4 regions of the Mesobacillus sp. genome follow, and region 4 is predicted to be linked to each of the others. Evidence: riboswitches for the same ligand, from Rfam matches in the RefSeq annotation. Region 4 holds a riboswitch; each other region holds the start of a gene.

Region 1 (4,250 bases), on a different contig from region 4:
AATCACGGAGCTACAGACCTGCCTGGAGTATTCGCTGCAGGTGACTGTACAAACAGCCCTTACAAGCAAATCATCATTTCAATGGGATCAGGTGCCACTGCAGCATTGGGTGCATTTGATTACTTGATTCGAAACTAATGTAAAAAAAGTCGCTTCGTTACCTTAATTGGTATCGGGCGACTTTTATTATTGAAAAAATTAACAAAACATTCACAAAATACTTTTGGCAAATCACTTAGAATATGATTATAGAAAGGATGTGGAGTATGTTACTTAAAGAACGATATGAATCAGACGAGCTAGTCATCCTGCGATACTTAGACTCTAGGATGAATTTAGATGACAAGAACAAGCACCATTTATCAAACCTCGAAAAAGGGTTCGAAGGTGAGGTTAAATTTGATCAGCTGGCAATAAATATTGAGGAAGACAGATATATCATCAATGATTTGCTTCTGGAAATAAACAATTCCTATTTCCAAATTGACACACTGATTATTTCACAAGGAATCATCCAGTTAATAGATATCAAAAATTATGAAGGTAACTGCTATTTAGAATCTGATAAACTTTATAATGTCACTACTGGCCGAGAGTATAAAAATCCGCTTATTCAGTTATCTAGAAGTGCAGGCCTCTTTCGCCTACTCCTGCAAAACCTCAAAATGAATTTTTTATTTGAAGCCTCCATTATTTTTATTAATCCTGAATTCACTTTATATCAAGCCCCTATGAATCAACCTATCGTTTTACCAACTCAGGTACCTGCGTTTTTGAGAGGTTTAAATAACACTCCATCCAAGTTAAATGACAACCACATGAAACTCGCTAAGAAGTTAATCTCTCTGCATATTTCTAAGAACCCCTATGTAAAATTACCTAAATATAATTATGAACAGCTGGAGAAGGGTATTTATTGTAAATCATGCAAGTCTTTTGCCACTTTTATTGTGAATCATGATATCGTTTGCAACAGGTGCGGATACCATGAAAGGATTGAACCTGCTATTTTAAGGAATGTAGAGGAGTTCAAACGACTTTTTCCTGAAAGGATAATCACTACTCAGAGTATTTATGAATGGTGCAAAGTAGAATTGAATAAAAAGACTATTAACAGGATTTTAAAGAAAAACTATATCACAGTTGGCACTACACGGGATACACACTATAAGTAGAGTAGATCTATTTTAGTTCTGATTGTTATTTCTCGTTCTCCTTTCCCAATGAGGTCGCCTTTCGGACAGTTTTGGGGCTGGTCCTTCTATTCCTGTCCGAATGAGGTCGCCTTTCGGACAGTTTTTTGGGCTGCTCCTTCTATTTCTGTCCGAATAAGGTCGCCTTTCGGACAGTTTTGGGGCTGGTCCTTCCATTTCTGTCCGAATGAGGTCGCCTTTCGGACAGTTTTGGGGCTGCTCCTTCTATTCCTGTCCGAATGACGTCGCCTTTCGGACAGTTTTGGGGCTGGTCCTTCCATTTCTGTCCGAATGAGGTCGCCTTTCGGACAGTTTTGGTCCTGCTCCTTCCATTTCTGTCCGAATGAGGTCGCCTTTCGGACAGTTTTGGGGCTGCTCCTTCCCTTTCTGTCCGAATAAGGTCGCCTTTCGGACAGTTTTGGTCCTGCTCCTTCCATTTCTGTCCGAATAAGGTCGCCTTTCGGACAGTTTTGGTCCTGCTCCTTCCATTTCTGTCCGAATGAGGTCGCCTTTCGGACAGTTTTTGGGCTGGTCCTTCTATTTCTGTCCGAATAAGGTCGCCTTTCGGACAGTTTTGGTCCTGCTCCCTCTATTCCTGTCCGAATGAGACCGCCTTTCGGATATCAATCATTCAGTGAAGCTTAATGTTTACGTTTGTCCTTGTCACTTTTTCACTAATTCCATTTGTACAGGCCACTCTTCCAGCTTATAGGCCATATCCCAAAACATATATTCAAGCTGACAGCTCAGCAAAAAGTGTTCTCTCATTCTTTCCTTTTCTCTTTCAGAGGCTTCCTCAGCAAGTTCATCGAGCCTTGCACAGAATTTTTCAGTGATGCTATCTGTCCGGCTGCCGTAAAAGCTGATCCATTCATAAAAAGGATGGGTGCTGTCTGGCTTTATTTCATTCAATAGGTTTTTCCCTATCTCCCAATAGGTCCAGGGGCAAGGCAATAATACAGCCAAAATTTCACCCAGTGTTCCTTCATGGGCAACGCTGAGCATATGGCGGATGTACTGATGGGCAGCCGGGGCTAATGCAAAACCTTGCAGCTCATCGTATGAAACCCCAGCAATTTCACAAAAGTTATTATGAGGATGTACTTCGCTGTGTAAAATGAATGAAATTTGCTTATTGAACATTTCCATATCTTCGCGAGTCTCGCATTTGGAGATGGCAATTCCATAGATTCGAATAAAGGAGCTTAAATATTCAAAATCCTGCTTGATATAGTGGACTAATTGCTCCGGCAACAGCTCATCATTGGCTATTCCTTTTACAAATGGATGCTCAAATATCGCCTTAAAAATAGGCTCTGCTTCTCTTCTCAAATCTGCTGAAAAACTCATGGACATTTCCCCTTTTATCAGTTATTTTGGGAAGACGTTAAATGGAGCGATTCAACGAAAAAACCGCTCCAAAAATGGAGCGGCAGAATAATTATTTTTACCCGGCACAGACTCCACTTTCCTACGCTAGTATGAACTAGATCAGGTTCAAAGGGTCCAGGATTCTTCCCGTCTCAGCCATGTAATGGCTCCCCTAGTGGTCTTCCTATTCGATTCAACTTTACTCTACAATTCGTTTTCATAAAAGTCAAACAAATAAATGCTCCAAAAAATGGCCACCCATCAAAGATTGGCGGCCATCCTTTATATTAATTATGAACCACGACTTTTTCATTCAACCCAAGCGTCTTTGCAGTCGATTCATGAATTTCATGGAAAAGCTCAGGGTTGTCCACTAATGAAACGCCATAAGAAGGAACCATTTCTTCTATTTTCGCTTTCCACTTGAACATTTCTTCTGGGAAGCACTTCTCCAGCACTTCAAGCATGACATGGACGGCTGTTGATGCACCTGGTGACGCACCAAGTAATGCTGCTACCGAGCCGTCTGCGGCACTGACGACTTCAGTACCGAATTGAAGCGTTCCTTTGCCTGCTTCTGTGTCTTTGATTACCTGAACACGCTGGCCTGCTACGACGATTTCCCAATCCTCGCTTTTTGCACTCGGGATGAACTCACGCAATTCTTCCATGCGTTTTTCATGCGAAAGCATAAGCTGCTCGATCAAGTATTTCGTCAATGCCATTTCTTTTACACCTGCAGCAAGCATTGTAATGACATTGTTTGGTTTCACAGAACTGATTAAATCCAAGTTCGAACCAGTTTTTAAGAACTTAGGTGTGAAGCCGGCGAACGGCCCAAACAACAGTGCTTTTTTATTATCAATGAATCGTGTATCAAGATGCGGAACAGACATCGGAGGAGCCCCTACCTTTGCCTTTCCGTAGACCTTAGCATGGTGCTGTTCCACCACCTCAGGGTTTTTGCAGACCATGAATAGTCCGCTTACCGGGAATCCGCCGATATGCTTGGACTCAGGAATACCGGTTTTTTGCAGCAGATGCAGGCTTCCGCCGCCGCCGCCGATAAAGACAAATTTTGCACTGTGATACTCAGTATTGCCGGTATTTTGATTATGGACCTTTAATTCCCACAGGCCATCGCTTGTACGTTTAATATCCTTAACACTATGGTTATAGTTTATCTCAACATCTTTACGCTTCAAATGGTCAAATAACATGCGTGTTAACGCACCAAAGTTTACGTCCGTTCCAGAATCGATTTTGGTAGCCGCAATCGGGTCATTCGAGGTACGGCCTTCCATGATCAGCGGAATCCATTCCTTCAATTTCTCAGGATCCTCGGTGTATTCCATCCCCTTAAACAGAGGTACAGTTGAAAGCGCTTTAAAACGATTTTTCAAAAACGTAACATTCTTTTCCCCTTCAACCAGGCTCATATGTGGAAGTGGCCTGATGAATTCATGAGGATTTTCAATCAGATTTTTATTTACAAGAAAAGACCAAAACTGTCTTGAAAGCTGAAACTGTTCATTTACTTTTATGGCTTTGCTGATATCGATAGAGCCGTCAGCTTTTTCAGGTGTATAGTTAAGCTCGCACAATGCCGCATGTCCCGTTCCGGCATTATTCCATTCGTTGGAGCTCTCTTCGCCTGCGCTTGCAAGCTTCTCGAATACTCTGATT
Region 2 (4,250 bases), on a different contig from region 4:
CCCGACGGATTCCATCAACCGGTCCATTACGAGTGCAACACGGGCCATATAGCCAGAATCCTCAAGCAGCGAAATAAAGAAAAACAAAATGAAAATCTGCGGGACAAAAACAAGGACTCCTCCTACTCCCGCAACGATTCCTTCAAGAATCAGATCCTCAATGAACTTTGAGGTTCCTGCCGCAGAAAGCACAGCCGCAATTCCATTAGTGACGGGACCGGATAAAATCGAGTCAAGTGCATCAGACAGCGGGAACCCAAGCCAGTCAAACGTCAGCATGAACATTAAATACATCAACATCAAGAAAATCGGAATCCCTAAAAATTTGTTTGTGACAATCATGTCGATCCGTTCGGTTAAAGGTATGCTTTTGGCAGCTGACCTTGTGGCAGAGGCAGAGAGAATCCTCTCGATTGCTTCACTGCGCTTCTGATAGATGACCTGGTCCAGGGAATGTTTATCACCAGTATGATTGGAATGAGAAACAGCCACGGACTCCATGAGTGAATCTATTCCCTGAATGGATAGTTCTTGTTCAAGAAAATGCTTTACATAAGGATTTCCTTCGAATAGCTGCAGGCCAAGCCAGCGGGAAGAAATGCCCGTTCTGCCCTGGAGCATAGCTGCAAGCTTAAGGATTCCATCCTCGATGGCTTTTCCGTAAAAGACCAGATTCGTTTTTCCTGTTTTTACGGCTTCCCCTGTAACAAGCTCGGCAAGCTCATCACAGCCCTTTCCGGACCTTGCGACTACTGGGGCGACCGTGACACCCAATTGACTCGAGAGTTCTTCAATATTAATTTCAATTCCTCGGCTTTTGGCGACATCAAGCATATTCAAGCCAATGATGACAGGCGCATCATATTCCATTACCTGCAAGGTTAAATGAAGATTCCTTCTTAATTGCGATGCATCCAGGATGTTAAGCAGCTTTTGGAATGGCTCGCGGAGAAAGAAATTGGTAACGACTCCTTCATCCTTGGATAATGGGTTAAGTGTATACACTCCTGGCAGATCAATGAGCTTGTCCCTTCCGTTCTTCAGGACCCCCACTTTCTTCTCAACCGTTACGCCGCTCCAGTTGCCTACGTATTCATATGAACCTGTCAAATTATTAAACAGGGAGGTTTTGCCTGTATTTGGATTACCTATAAGCGCAATGTTATTCATACTCTTTCCACTTCGATTCTAAGCGCTTCTTTCCTGCGGATACCGATGCATTGGCCGCAAGATTCGACCATTACCGGGCCGCCAAATGGCAGGATGCACTTGACACATACCTCTGCTCCTTCAGCAATACCTAAGTCTAGCAGTCTTCTTTTAACAAACTTGTCAGCACCAGCAATATTCAAGATCCGGCCTTTTTCCCCAGTCTTTAGATTCCCCAGCATAGCCATCACCTTTTTCCGAAAATGTTTTGGTTATTTACTTATTCACATTTACAGTGCCTCGGAAGATAGGGCACTGAGCTATAATTAAAATTAAATTGTTAAAGCAGTTTCTCTTCATTTCTAAACATTTTGCTAATTGAGAATGATTATCTTTATTTAATCATTTTTCTCTCACCTCCACTGTGACATTAATCACAGATTTAAGGTTCGGAACTTCATAACCTGCTTTTAGCCATATAATTGACAAATCTTACTTTTTAAGTATATACCTGCAACGGTATATTAAACCATAAAAAAAGAAGAGCACCTGGCTCCTCTTAAGATTGACTATTTGAGCATCCTATTAGGTGCTGAACTGATAATAAGGATGACAATGATCGCACTGAGAATCATGCTTGGAAGCATATAAGTGCCATTATAAACAGCTGAATACACCCATGCTGGCTGCCCTTTTGGTGCATAGCTGCCAAAGAAAATCCACCCTGAAAGAAAATGGGCGATGAATCGAAGTGCGCTCCCGATAAACGTGCCAGCTACAATCAGGCCTATCCACTTCTTGCCCCGTCCTTCCTGAAGGGAGGCTTTCACCTGGCTGGCGAATACACCTGCCAATCCCAAAACAGCAAAGGCAACGAGATAATCCAAAATGCCTTGTACCGGATGATAAATCTGAGACATCCCAAGAATGAATTGCAAAAGTCCAAATATGAATCCGGTAAGGATACCGCCTTTTAATCCCCAGCGGAATGCCATCAGGAATACAGGCACCATCGCGATGGAAACTGATCCGCCCTGCGGCCAGATCCTTGAAAATAGGAACCCTGAAAAAAGATCCAATAAATACGCCAGGGCCGAAAATACTGCCACTTCCACTAAAAATAAAGTTTGCTTTTGTTTCATGTTTCTTCCCCCTTCTTTTCAGAATGAGGTCCGCTTCAACACGCCTTTTCTGCTTCAGAAACAAAAAAAGCAATCGAGGGATCGATATAGGATTCCCAAGATTGCTTTCCTATCGCATCCACATTCCTACGCTAGCATTAACTAACAGGTTCAAAGGGTAAGAACTCGGCCGCTCACTCTCAGCTGCTTTACGCAGCTCCCCTTGTGGTTCTATTTAATTTGTCAACTATGAATATACTACTTTTTATCTACGAAGACAAGGAAAACAATTTCATCTTTTTATGCAACTCATAATTTATATTAAAATGTCGACAACCAATTTAACAAATACTGATAAAAAAATCGGTCTTTAGTCACCTTTTTGCTAATTCGACGCCTTTCTGCGTATGTTCTAAATATTCGACAAAGGGATTTTCATTTTTCCACCGAATGTTTTTAAAAACGGAATTGTTAAACTGGAGGACTCAATTAAATGCTGCCAATTACACAGAACCGACTGCTAAGCTTCCTGTCTAGTGAAAAAGAACATCTGATTGCCGAGTGGAATGAAATGATCATCGTATCTGAGGACGATCCATATAAATTAAGAATTACAAAAAACGCGGAAGAAATGTATGGAATCATCATGGCCATCTTTTCGAAATCGAATGAAGAGCTTGAGGTTCATTTACAAAAAATCGCTTTTGCCGTCGGAGAAGAAAGGGTCCGTGCTGACATTAACATCGGGGACTTTGTTTATAACGTAAACTCTGGGCGGTCTGTTATTTATAAACATCTCCATAAAATGAAACTGGGATGGGAAGAGCTTCAGGACACGATTAACAGAATCAATTACTGCTTTGATACATTCCTGTACTACGCCGTTTCTTATTACAATGAACAGAAGAATAAGATCATCGAGGAAAAGAATGAGTTCATCGATTCTACCCATAAAGACCGGCTGACTTTGCTCGGGCAGATGACTTCAAGCTTCATCCATGAATTCCGCAACCCGCTGACCTCCATTCAGGGGTTTATCCAGCTGTTAAAATCCGATCATCCTGAGATGAAGTATCTCGATATCATCTCGAGCGAATTGGAACAGCTGAATTTCCGGATTTCGCAATTTTTGCTTCTTTCCAAAAAGGAGCTGATTGGGAAAGAGAAAACTTTTTTCTCAGTAAATAAAATGATTGATGAGGTATTAAATTTCCTTTATCCAAGTATACTTGATACCAATGTGAAGATTAACAAGGAAGTCGCCGAAAAGATGGAATTGTACGGGTATGCTGATGAAATCAGGCAGGTGCTCATCAACATCATCTTCAACGCAATTGATGTCCTGAGCCAATATCGGGACGACCCGAGAATTGAAATCAAGGGATTCTTCGTCAATGATACTCATATCAAATTAGAAATCTCAAATAATGGCCCGGTGATACCAGACAATTTACTGAAGACAATCTTTGAACCATTTGTCACGACCAAAACACTTGGAACAGGGCTGGGTCTTTTCGTCTGCCGGGAAATCATTGAAAAACATAAGGGAATACTCGCCTGTTCATCCGAACCTGACAAAACATCATTTATCATTCTTTTGCCATTGAACGGAAATGAAATGTAAGTCCCACAACTATCAAAAAGCCCGTCCCTTATAAAGAAGGAACGGGCTTTTATTGAGACTAAGCTCTATCGGAATACTCCAAAGTGCTTTTGTCGGCCATCGTTTTTACCTTATTTTTTGCTGTCTTCGCCTCATGCTTCTTCTCTGATTCTGCAACAATCACCGCACATGCTGCATCACCCGTGATATTCACTGCTGTACGCGCCATATCGAGCAATCGGTCAATACCCAGTATTAATCCTATACCTTCAACTGGCAATCCAACAGATTTGAGGACCATCGCCAGCATGATCAAACCGACACCTGGCACCCCTGCCGTACCAATACTTGCAAGCACCGCTGTCAGGACAACTGTC
Region 3 (4,250 bases), on a different contig from region 4:
TTTCTATACAAAAGATTCCCATTAACCACTCTGTCTTATACCATCATTGCTTTTGTGACAATTCTGATGTTCATTGGCGGGCACTATATCTATGCAAATGTTCCGCTATTCGATTGGCTGAAAGATCATTTTAATTTAAAAAGAAACCATTATGACCGGTTTGGACACTTGATGAAAGGGCTAATCGTCATCATTTTCCGCGAGATCCTGATGAGAAAAACTCCTCTCTCTATAGGAGCACTGGTAAATTGGTTGGCTTTATCAGTAACCCTGTCGATTGCAGCTCTGTATGAAATTATTGAATGGCTATTTGCAACTCTTACAGGAGGAGGTAAAGCGGCTCACGATTTTCTCGGAGCACAGGGGGATTTTTGGGATACTCAATGGGATATGTTCCTTACATTCAGCGGAGCATTGCTTTCCCTGCTTCTTTTCACCAAGATGCATAACAGCCTTCTTGAAAGGGAAATAGGAATAAAACAAAAGGAGGTATACAAATGAAAAAAGATCAGACAACACAAAATCATAATCTGAATGATGAGGAGCAAAAACATAGCATGGTATGCAATGACCAATTATTTTTTCAGGAGTTGAGAATTGCTGCTGAAGAAGCTGAGAAAGACTATGATGATCAAAGGTAATAAAAACTAAAATTGTCGCGAAAGAATGATTTCATTGTGAACGAAAAAAAGGCGGCCATCATGGCTGCCTTTAACATCTCTAATTAATAAACCGGTCTCTCTCTGCAGCTTCTTCCTCTCGCTGTGCCTCTCTTTCCTCATACCAGAATTTGATGTGAGTAAGAATTGAGAACACAAGGAAAAAATTCATCGTCCATACACTGACAAATGGAGCAATTCCCCCAAAGTCTACTGCTTCATATTGTTTTATAACCATTACAATATAAGACTCTATAAACACGAGAACAAAACCAGCAACACCAGCAATAGCCATTCTCATCATAAGTATAACCACCTTAAGTCTAATTATCAGATTATTAAAATAATACGACTTATTATTGCCAAGTGCAACTGTTTTGTTCATAATTTTGCCACATTTAGCTATGACAATTTGTCTTAACATTCGCCGTAAAATTGCTTTATTGCATCAATACTGTTTTATCTGTTCAGCCTTTTTTGTTTCTGCATAATTTCATACGACTTCTGGATAATATCTGTCAAGACATCACCTTTGTAAATCCTGCCGATTTTGGTATTCTCCTGATAATATTCCACAATCTCATCCAACATATCTGAGGTTTCCTTAGCTACTCTTACATTGAGTTGTATTCTTTGGGGTTCATTCATTGCTTATTTCCCTCCAGGTTTCGCGTTTACTCGATATTATTTAACTATCAACCTGCTAGCAGGTGGTATCATGCAGATATTTGTCGCTAACAATTTCTCAATGCCACTTATTTTACCACATACAGACAGGTATTGACACTTCCTTTGGCTTTATGTCTGTTTTGCCTTTTGTCAGTCAGGGTAATTGTAATGAAAACATAGACATGGGGTTTTGACATGGAATTAACTAAATGGTCATACGCAAAGAGATACAATATCAAAGCCCAGTTTAATGATTATCCAAACTCAATCGTCGTATTTAGGAAAATCAAAAACTATTATTTCGTATACACGGTACACTGGTCCTGGCATGATCCTGTTGTCACCAGGGAAGCTCTTGAGGAAATGGAATGGCTGCTTAACCAAGAGCTTGGATCTGCCCACGAATATCGACTGAGGAAGCACCAAAAAAATTCGAATGAAAAATAAATTAATATTTTTATATTTACAACTTCAACCAACTGCTTTAAGATGATTTTGAAACAATAACTGCATATTTTTGGCACTAGGGGAGCTATTCGCTGAGAAGGACTACGTCCTGACCCTTATTACTCGATCTGGATAATACCAGCGTGGGGAAGTGCAGAAGAACCTTTCCGTTACGCTATTCAGAAACGGCTGTATTCTACTGCACCCTTCCCATGGGGTGCAGTTTTTTGTTTTTACATATGGCTATTTATAAGGCAATCGCGTTATTCAACTGTTGTGCCGACAGGAATCTCTGTTGCTTTACAAAGCCAGCTTAAAAATGAAGAGGAGATGAAAAGCAGTGAGTAAAAGATTATGTGGAACAAGCGAAATTTCCGGAGCAAGATTTTCTATCTATCCTATGTCAGACAATTTTGCAGGAATCATTATGTCAACTTTAAATGAGGTGGATACTTCAAAGGTCTGGATAGAGACTGACGATATAAGCACATGTGTCAGGGGCAATTCTGAACACGTATTCGATGTAGTAAAAGCTATCTATCTAAACGCTGCTAAAACAGGGCATCATGTGGTCTTGAATGCAACCTTCTCTAACGGCTGTCCTGGTGATACCACAGGAGATGCCTTTATGACAAATGATCATTTACGTATGAACGAATTGAGCTCGCGTGAAATAAAACAAGAGGTAGCAGTCCAATTCGCCTTATATCCGCTTGGGATACCTACATATATGGATGTCATAATGGGACAGGTCAGAGCCGCACAGCAACAAGGTGTTTTTTCAGGCGGGGTCCACTATGCGTCAAGGATGGACGGAGAGGCAAATAAAGTATTTGAAGCACTCGAGATGGCTTTCGATGGCGCAAGAAAGAGTGATTCTTCACATATCGTCATGACTGTCACAATGTCAGCCAACAGCCCATCAAGAAAGGAGAAGAGATAATGCTTACAAACTGGAAACTTCGTGAGGTGGTAGTATTATCTGTCCTTGCAGTTGTCTTTGGGATTATATATCTCCTATTCCTTCAGCTTGGTAATGTGCTGGTAGGTATGTTCGGATTGATCGGATATGATTTTATTTTCGGGATTTGGTTCATCGTTTCCATCATTGCTTCTTATGTCATAAGAAAACCTGGCGCAGCTCTTCTTTCTGAGACAATTGCCGCGATGATTGAAGTAATGCTTGGCAACGCAGCAGGCCCACGTTTAATCCTTGCAGGAATCATACAGGGATTCGGTGCAGAGGCTGTCTTTGCGGCTGGGAGATGGAAAAACTATTCTGTTTGGGTTCTTATGGCAGCAGGAATGGGATCGTCTGTAACAAGTTTTTTGTGGGGTTATTTTCTGTCCGGTTACACCGCTTTATCTCCTGGATATGTAACAGCCATGTTTTTGGTTAGACTTGCAAGCGGGGCACTCCTGGCCGGTCTTCTGGGGAAATTTATTAGTGACAGCCTGGCAAAGACTGGCGCACTGAACAGCTTCCCAATTGGCAAAGAAACCAGAAAGGCAAAGCAGAATCATGAATTCTCAGCCTAAAGAAAACCTCCTAACTGTATCTGGTCTCTCCTTTGCTTTCGATACCGGAGGCAAAGTGTTAAATGGCATTTCATTCAGCATGCAAAAAGATGAAACTGTACTGGTGCTTGGGCCAAGCGGTTCAGGTAAAAGCACATTAGCTTATTGCCTGAATAATATATACCCATCTTCCGTTGATGGAATTATGGAGGGTACAATCCAGTTTCACGGCAGAAACACATCATCCTTTGGCCCGGGCGAAATAAATCAAAAAGTTGGTCTTGTCCTCCAGGATCCAGATGCACAATTTTGTATGCTGACAGTGGAAGATGAGCTCGCTTTCGTACTAGAGAACATCCAGACACCAAGATCACAGATGACAGAGAAAATCGATTGGGCTTTAAGTTTAGTCGATATGTTATCAATGAAAGAGCGAATGATCCATACTTTGTCCGGCGGGCAAAAGCAAAAGTTAGCAATTGCATGTGCCCTTGTAATGAAACCGGAATTACTGATCCTGGATGAACCAACAGCTAATCTCGATCCTGTATCAAGCATGGAATTGACTGAGACATTGAAGGAACTAAAGCTTAAGAACTCTCTGAGCATTTTAATCATAGAGCATAATCTGGAAAATTGGATTGGAATCATTGACCGCTGCGTGATTTTAAATGCTAGAGGACAATTGATTTTCGATGGGAATCCAAGAGTTTGTTTTACTGATTATGCACATGAGCTGGCAAAGGAAGGCATCTGGCTTCCCAGGACTGTCTGCGCTGCTATTAAGTTGGAGGAATCAGGGTTGATAAGTTCTTCTGCCTATCCACTGTCAGTCGAAGAACTAATTGAACAGATCGACGACACAGAAAAAGCTTTGTCATTATTAAAAAATACAAGAATCAGCTCTTTTCCACTCGAAAAAAAACCTGTTTTCCATGTCGATCGAATAAGTTGTTC
Region 4 (4,250 bases):
TATTGGAATATTGAAATCTATCAATTTTTTTAATAAAACAGTTCCCTGGACTGCCCTCGCATCTTTTTTCGTCTCTGTCGGAAAAATCGGGCCGACGCCAAAATAGTCCGCACCAGCAAGCTTGGCGATTTCTGCCTCCCCGCGATTATGGACGGATACTCCAAGAATTTTGTTACCGATTATCTTGCGAACTGCCACGGCATCCTCATCCTCCTGACCGATATGGACCCCGTCAGCATCCAGCTCCAATGCCAGTTCGATATCATCATTCACGATGAACGGGATGCCATTCTCCTTGCATAGCCACTGCAATTTCCTGGCCATTCCAAGCTTCCCATTGCCACGCATGGCGCCGTCTCCCTTTTCCCGATATTGAAAAAGGGTAATGCCGCCCTCGATTGCCTCCTGCAAAACTTCAACAGGATCCTTCAGGCAGTTTATACTTCCAGCTATAAAATAGATCTTAAGCAGGCGCTTCATATCTCCTGAGCTGATTCTGGTCATATTGTCTGCCTGCTTTCCTGTTTCTTTTTCTGGTTAAAGGCCCAGTGATTAGTGGGACCATGCCCGCTTCCAATCGCCAACGGGTATTCAATGGCTGCCTGAATGAACTCCTTGGCAACGGATACTGCGTCGTATACCGAGGCTCCCTTTGCAAGCTCAGCGGTAATCGCTGCGGAAAAGGTACAGCCTGTTCCGTGAGTGTTTTTCGTCTTGACCCTTGGGCTGGAGAAAGAAGTAAACTCTGTCCCGTCAAAAAGAACATCAACAGACTCATTTCTGTCTTCATCATGACCGCCCTTGATCAGGACATAGCTGGCTCCCATTGCTTGAAGGATTTTTGCTGCTTCCTTTTTTTCTTCCAGGCTATTAATCTTGATGCCCGTAAGGACTTCAGCCTCTGGAATATTCGGGGTAATGACCAGTGAAACGGGGATCAGATGCTTTTTCAGCGCCGATACTGCCTCCTGCTGCAGCAAGGATGCTCCACCCTTGGCAATCATGACCGGATCGACAACAACTTTTTCCCAGCCAAAATGGTTTATTTTTTCAGTAACAGCTTCAATGATTTCTGCATTGAAAAGCATCCCTGTTTTCAATGCATCTGAGCCGATATCCTCGCCTACGGATTGAATCTGTTTTGCCACTGCCCCGGCGTCCATCGGAAAAACCCCCTGGACGCCAAGCGTGTTTTGAGCCGTGACAGCCGTCAATGCAGACATGCCATAGACACTGAGTTCCTGAAATGTCTTAAGATCAGCCTGGATTCCTGCTCCTCCGCCGCTGTCCGATCCGGCAATTGTCAGTGCTTTAAACATATTCATTCATCTCCCTTTTCGTAAAAGAACTAAGTCTCATGATATCGTCCTCATTCACTTTGCTTAACTGGTTCAGGAATTCTATCTGGAAGCTTCCCGGCCCTTGGTGCGCACTTTGATTTGCTGCTTTTTCAGCTGAGATTCCATAGGTAATGATCGCAGAAGCTGCTGACTGAAGCTGATTTTTTTCCACAGCCGAAAAGGCTCCAACGACCGAGGAAAGAAGACAGCCGGTTCCTGTTACATTTGTCAGGATTGAGTGGCCATTGTGGCCAATGATTGTTGTTACGCCATCGGTTATGATGTCATCCTTACCTGTTAAAGCAACGGTTGTTTTTAATTTTTTGGCAGCTGAAACAGCGAGCTCGGCTACATCACCAGCTGACTCACCGGCATCTACTCCGCGAATCTCCCAATTCTCACCGGCAACATTGGCGATTTCCGCCGCATTCCCTCTGATTATCGAAATCTCTAACTCTGCCATCAGTTTCCTTGCCGTTTCTGTCCTGAAAGCTGTCGCCCCTGCCCCGACTGGATCAAGAATGACCGGCACTCCATGCTTATTGGCTGATTTGCCGGCTATTAGCATCGATTCAACTACCTGCGTATTCAATGTTCCGATATTCAATACAAGGCATCCTGCGATTGCGGCCATTTCGGCAGCTTCTTCAGGTGCATACGCCATAACCGGCGAGGCACCGAGCGCAAGCAATCCATTGGCGGTAAAATTGGTGACCACGACATTCGTGATGTTATGTATCAATGGATTCTCAGTACGGACCTTTTTTAGCAAGCTGGCAATCTCTTGTTTTTGCATAGCAATTCCTCCTTCATCTTTCGTGAGTTCGTTCCAGGTGCTGGCTTTCGCCTTCTAATCCATGACCAGGCCGCCGTCCACCACAAGGTTTTGCCCTGTAACTGCCCTCGCCCATGGAGATGCAAAGAAAACAATCCCATCTGCGACTTCTGCCGGATCGGTCACTTTTCTGAGAGGGGTCGAGGATTCAATCAGCTGGAATACCTCAGCAGATGTCGCCGCGCTGGCGTCTGTTGTTTTTAGCAAACCGCCTGAAACCATATTGACGGTTATGCCGTGTTTCCCTAGATCATTTGCCATATTCCTAGTGAACCCTAACAAGGCTGCCTTGCTTGTCGTATAGTCGTGATAGGCAACGACTGGATTCTGGAACAGGTTTGTGCCTATATTGATAACCCTGCCAAACCGGGATTCTTTCATATCAGGTAGTCCAGCCTGGATTGTATTCAATGCTCCTCGGATGGCGCCCTCAAGCTGAGCCTTGTAATCCTCCCAGCCTACGGAAAACGCATCCTTGTTCGTTACAGGGTCGAACTTGAAGCTGACTAAAGCGTTATTTACCACCGTGGTAATCGGAGTCCCGAAATGTTCCTTAGCCTGTTTGAACATGCTTTGCACTTGTTCCGGATTTCTCACATCAGCCTGGATGGCGAGTGCGTTTTTGCCAATTTGCTCTTCAAGCTGCTTTGCCTTCATTTCATTTTGGAAATAATTTATGACAACCCTTGCGCCTTCCCTCGCAAAAGCCTTCACTGTTTCTGCTCCTAATCCCCGGCTGCCGCCAGTCACCAGTACAACTTGATCTTTTAGTTCCATTTTTGAAAACCTCCTTGGAATATTGCTCTGATATAACCAAAATAGATTTGATTTTTAAGATACTGTTGATTGTAGTGGAAGGCGCGTAGACTCCTGCGGGCGCAGCTGGACAGGTGAGACCCCGCAGGAGCAAAGCGACGAGGAGGCTCAGCGCCAGCCCCGCGGAAAGCGAAGCGCCTGGAACGGAAATCAACAGCCTTATTTCAGAGCAAAAAAATAAAAAAGCCAGATCCGTGAAAGGACCTGGCTTTAAAAGCAATGTAAGGGAAAAAAATCATCTCTTACTACTTTCCTACGCTGGTATTACCCAGATCAGGTCCAAAGGGTCAAAAAACTGCCGTTTTTCTCTCAGCCCGACACAGGGCACCCCTAGTAGTACAACGATATTTAATTAGTTTCATAGTAGCCTTAACATTTTTATATGTAAAGCATTTTCCGATTATTATTAAAAAATTCCCATTATTCACCTCCCCAGAAATTGTCTTCATAAAGATGTGTGATAATATGAAAATATACTCATGAATGGGAGATGAAGGGAATTGAAGAATGAAATTATTGAACGATTTACAACCTATGTAAAAGTGGATACCCAGTCGAATGAAAATAGTGAAACCTGCCCTTCAACCGAGGGACAGCTTACACTTGCGAATATGCTTGTCGAAGAATTGAATAGCATCGGGATGCAGGAAGTCACGATCGATGGAAACGGCTATGTAATGGCGACGCTTCCAGCCAATACCAATAAGGATGTACCGACAATCGGCTTCCTTGCCCACGTGGATACGGCTACTGATTTTACAGGAAAAAATGTTAAACCTCAGGTAGTTGAAAACTATGATGGTCAGCAAATTATGCTGAACAAGGAACAGAACATCATCCTCTCTCCTGCGGATTTCCCTGAGCTGCCGCAATACGAGGGACACACCTTGATCACGACAGACGGCACAACCCTTCTTGGAGCTGATAACAAGGCTGGAATCGCTGAAATCATGACGGCGATGGATTATCTGGTCAAGCATCCGGAAATCAAGCACGGGAAAATCAGGGTTGCCTTCACACCTGATGAAGAAATAGGCCGCGGGCCGCATAGGTTCGATGTCGAAGCATTCAATGCGAAATTCGCCTATACGATTGACGGCGGCCCACTAGGCGAGCTGGAATATGAAAGCTTCAATGCCGCTGGTGCCAAGGTGACCTTCAAGGGAAAAAATGTCCACCCTGGAACGGCAAAGGGGAAAATGGTCAACTCCGCGAAGATCGCGATGGAATTCAACAGCAGGCTGCCTGAAGAAGAGGCT

The links. A riboswitch is a leader RNA that binds a small molecule or an ion and turns the genes downstream of it on or off. The one in region 4 is predicted to bind thiamine pyrophosphate.
Region 1: it holds a riboswitch for thiamine pyrophosphate, as region 4 does, so the genes downstream of both, tenA (thiaminase II) here and AC3EBE_RS20495 (3-oxoacyl-ACP reductase) in region 4, are expected to answer to the same signal.
Region 2: it holds a riboswitch for thiamine pyrophosphate, as region 4 does, so the genes downstream of both, thiT (energy-coupled thiamine transporter ThiT) here and AC3EBE_RS20495 (3-oxoacyl-ACP reductase) in region 4, are expected to answer to the same signal.
Region 3: it holds a riboswitch for thiamine pyrophosphate, as region 4 does, so the genes downstream of both, AC3EBE_RS16650 (YkoF family thiamine/hydroxymethylpyrimidine-binding protein) here and AC3EBE_RS20495 (3-oxoacyl-ACP reductase) in region 4, are expected to answer to the same signal.

Annotation. Positions count from the first base shown of each region.
Region 1 is NZ_JBYNSB010000017.1:21,677-25,926, forward strand. It holds gene ahpF (alkyl hydroperoxide reductase subunit F) at 1-138, shown strand, start outside; gene AC3EBE_RS05790 (nuclease-related domain-containing protein) at 267-1,175, shown strand; gene tenA (thiaminase II) at 1,857-2,543, opposite strand; TPP riboswitch at 2,645-2,748, opposite strand; gene AC3EBE_RS05800 (malate:quinone oxidoreductase) at 2,852-4,250, opposite strand, start outside.
Region 2 is NZ_JBYNSB010000003.1:1,753-6,002, forward strand. It holds gene feoB (ferrous iron transport protein B) at 1-1,170, opposite strand, end outside; gene AC3EBE_RS01415 (FeoA family protein) at 1,167-1,391, opposite strand; gene thiT (energy-coupled thiamine transporter ThiT) at 1,719-2,291, opposite strand; TPP riboswitch at 2,398-2,504, opposite strand; gene AC3EBE_RS01425 (histidine kinase N-terminal domain-containing protein) at 2,764-3,894, shown strand; gene AC3EBE_RS01430 (dicarboxylate/amino acid:cation symporter) at 3,953-4,250, opposite strand, start outside.
Region 3 is NZ_JBYNSB010000042.1:25,301-29,550, reverse strand. It holds gene AC3EBE_RS16675 (DUF2238 domain-containing protein) at 1-501, shown strand, start outside; gene AC3EBE_RS16670 (hypothetical protein) at 498-641, shown strand; gene AC3EBE_RS16665 (hypothetical protein) at 721-963, opposite strand; gene AC3EBE_RS16660 (hypothetical protein) at 1,119-1,307, opposite strand; gene AC3EBE_RS16655 (hypothetical protein) at 1,524-1,775, shown strand; TPP riboswitch at 1,844-1,942, shown strand; gene AC3EBE_RS16650 (YkoF family thiamine/hydroxymethylpyrimidine-binding protein) at 2,116-2,718, shown strand; gene AC3EBE_RS16645 (ECF transporter S component) at 2,718-3,314, shown strand; gene AC3EBE_RS16640 (ABC transporter ATP-binding protein) at 3,298-4,250, shown strand, end outside.
Region 4 is NZ_JBYNSB010000055.1:117,240-121,489, forward strand. It holds gene thiE (thiamine phosphate synthase) at 1-504, opposite strand, end outside; gene thiD (bifunctional hydroxymethylpyrimidine kinase/phosphomethylpyrimidine kinase) at 501-1,325, opposite strand; gene thiM (hydroxyethylthiazole kinase) at 1,312-2,136, opposite strand; gene AC3EBE_RS20495 (3-oxoacyl-ACP reductase) at 2,191-2,952, opposite strand; TPP riboswitch at 3,225-3,333, opposite strand; gene pepT (peptidase T) at 3,492-4,250, shown strand, end outside.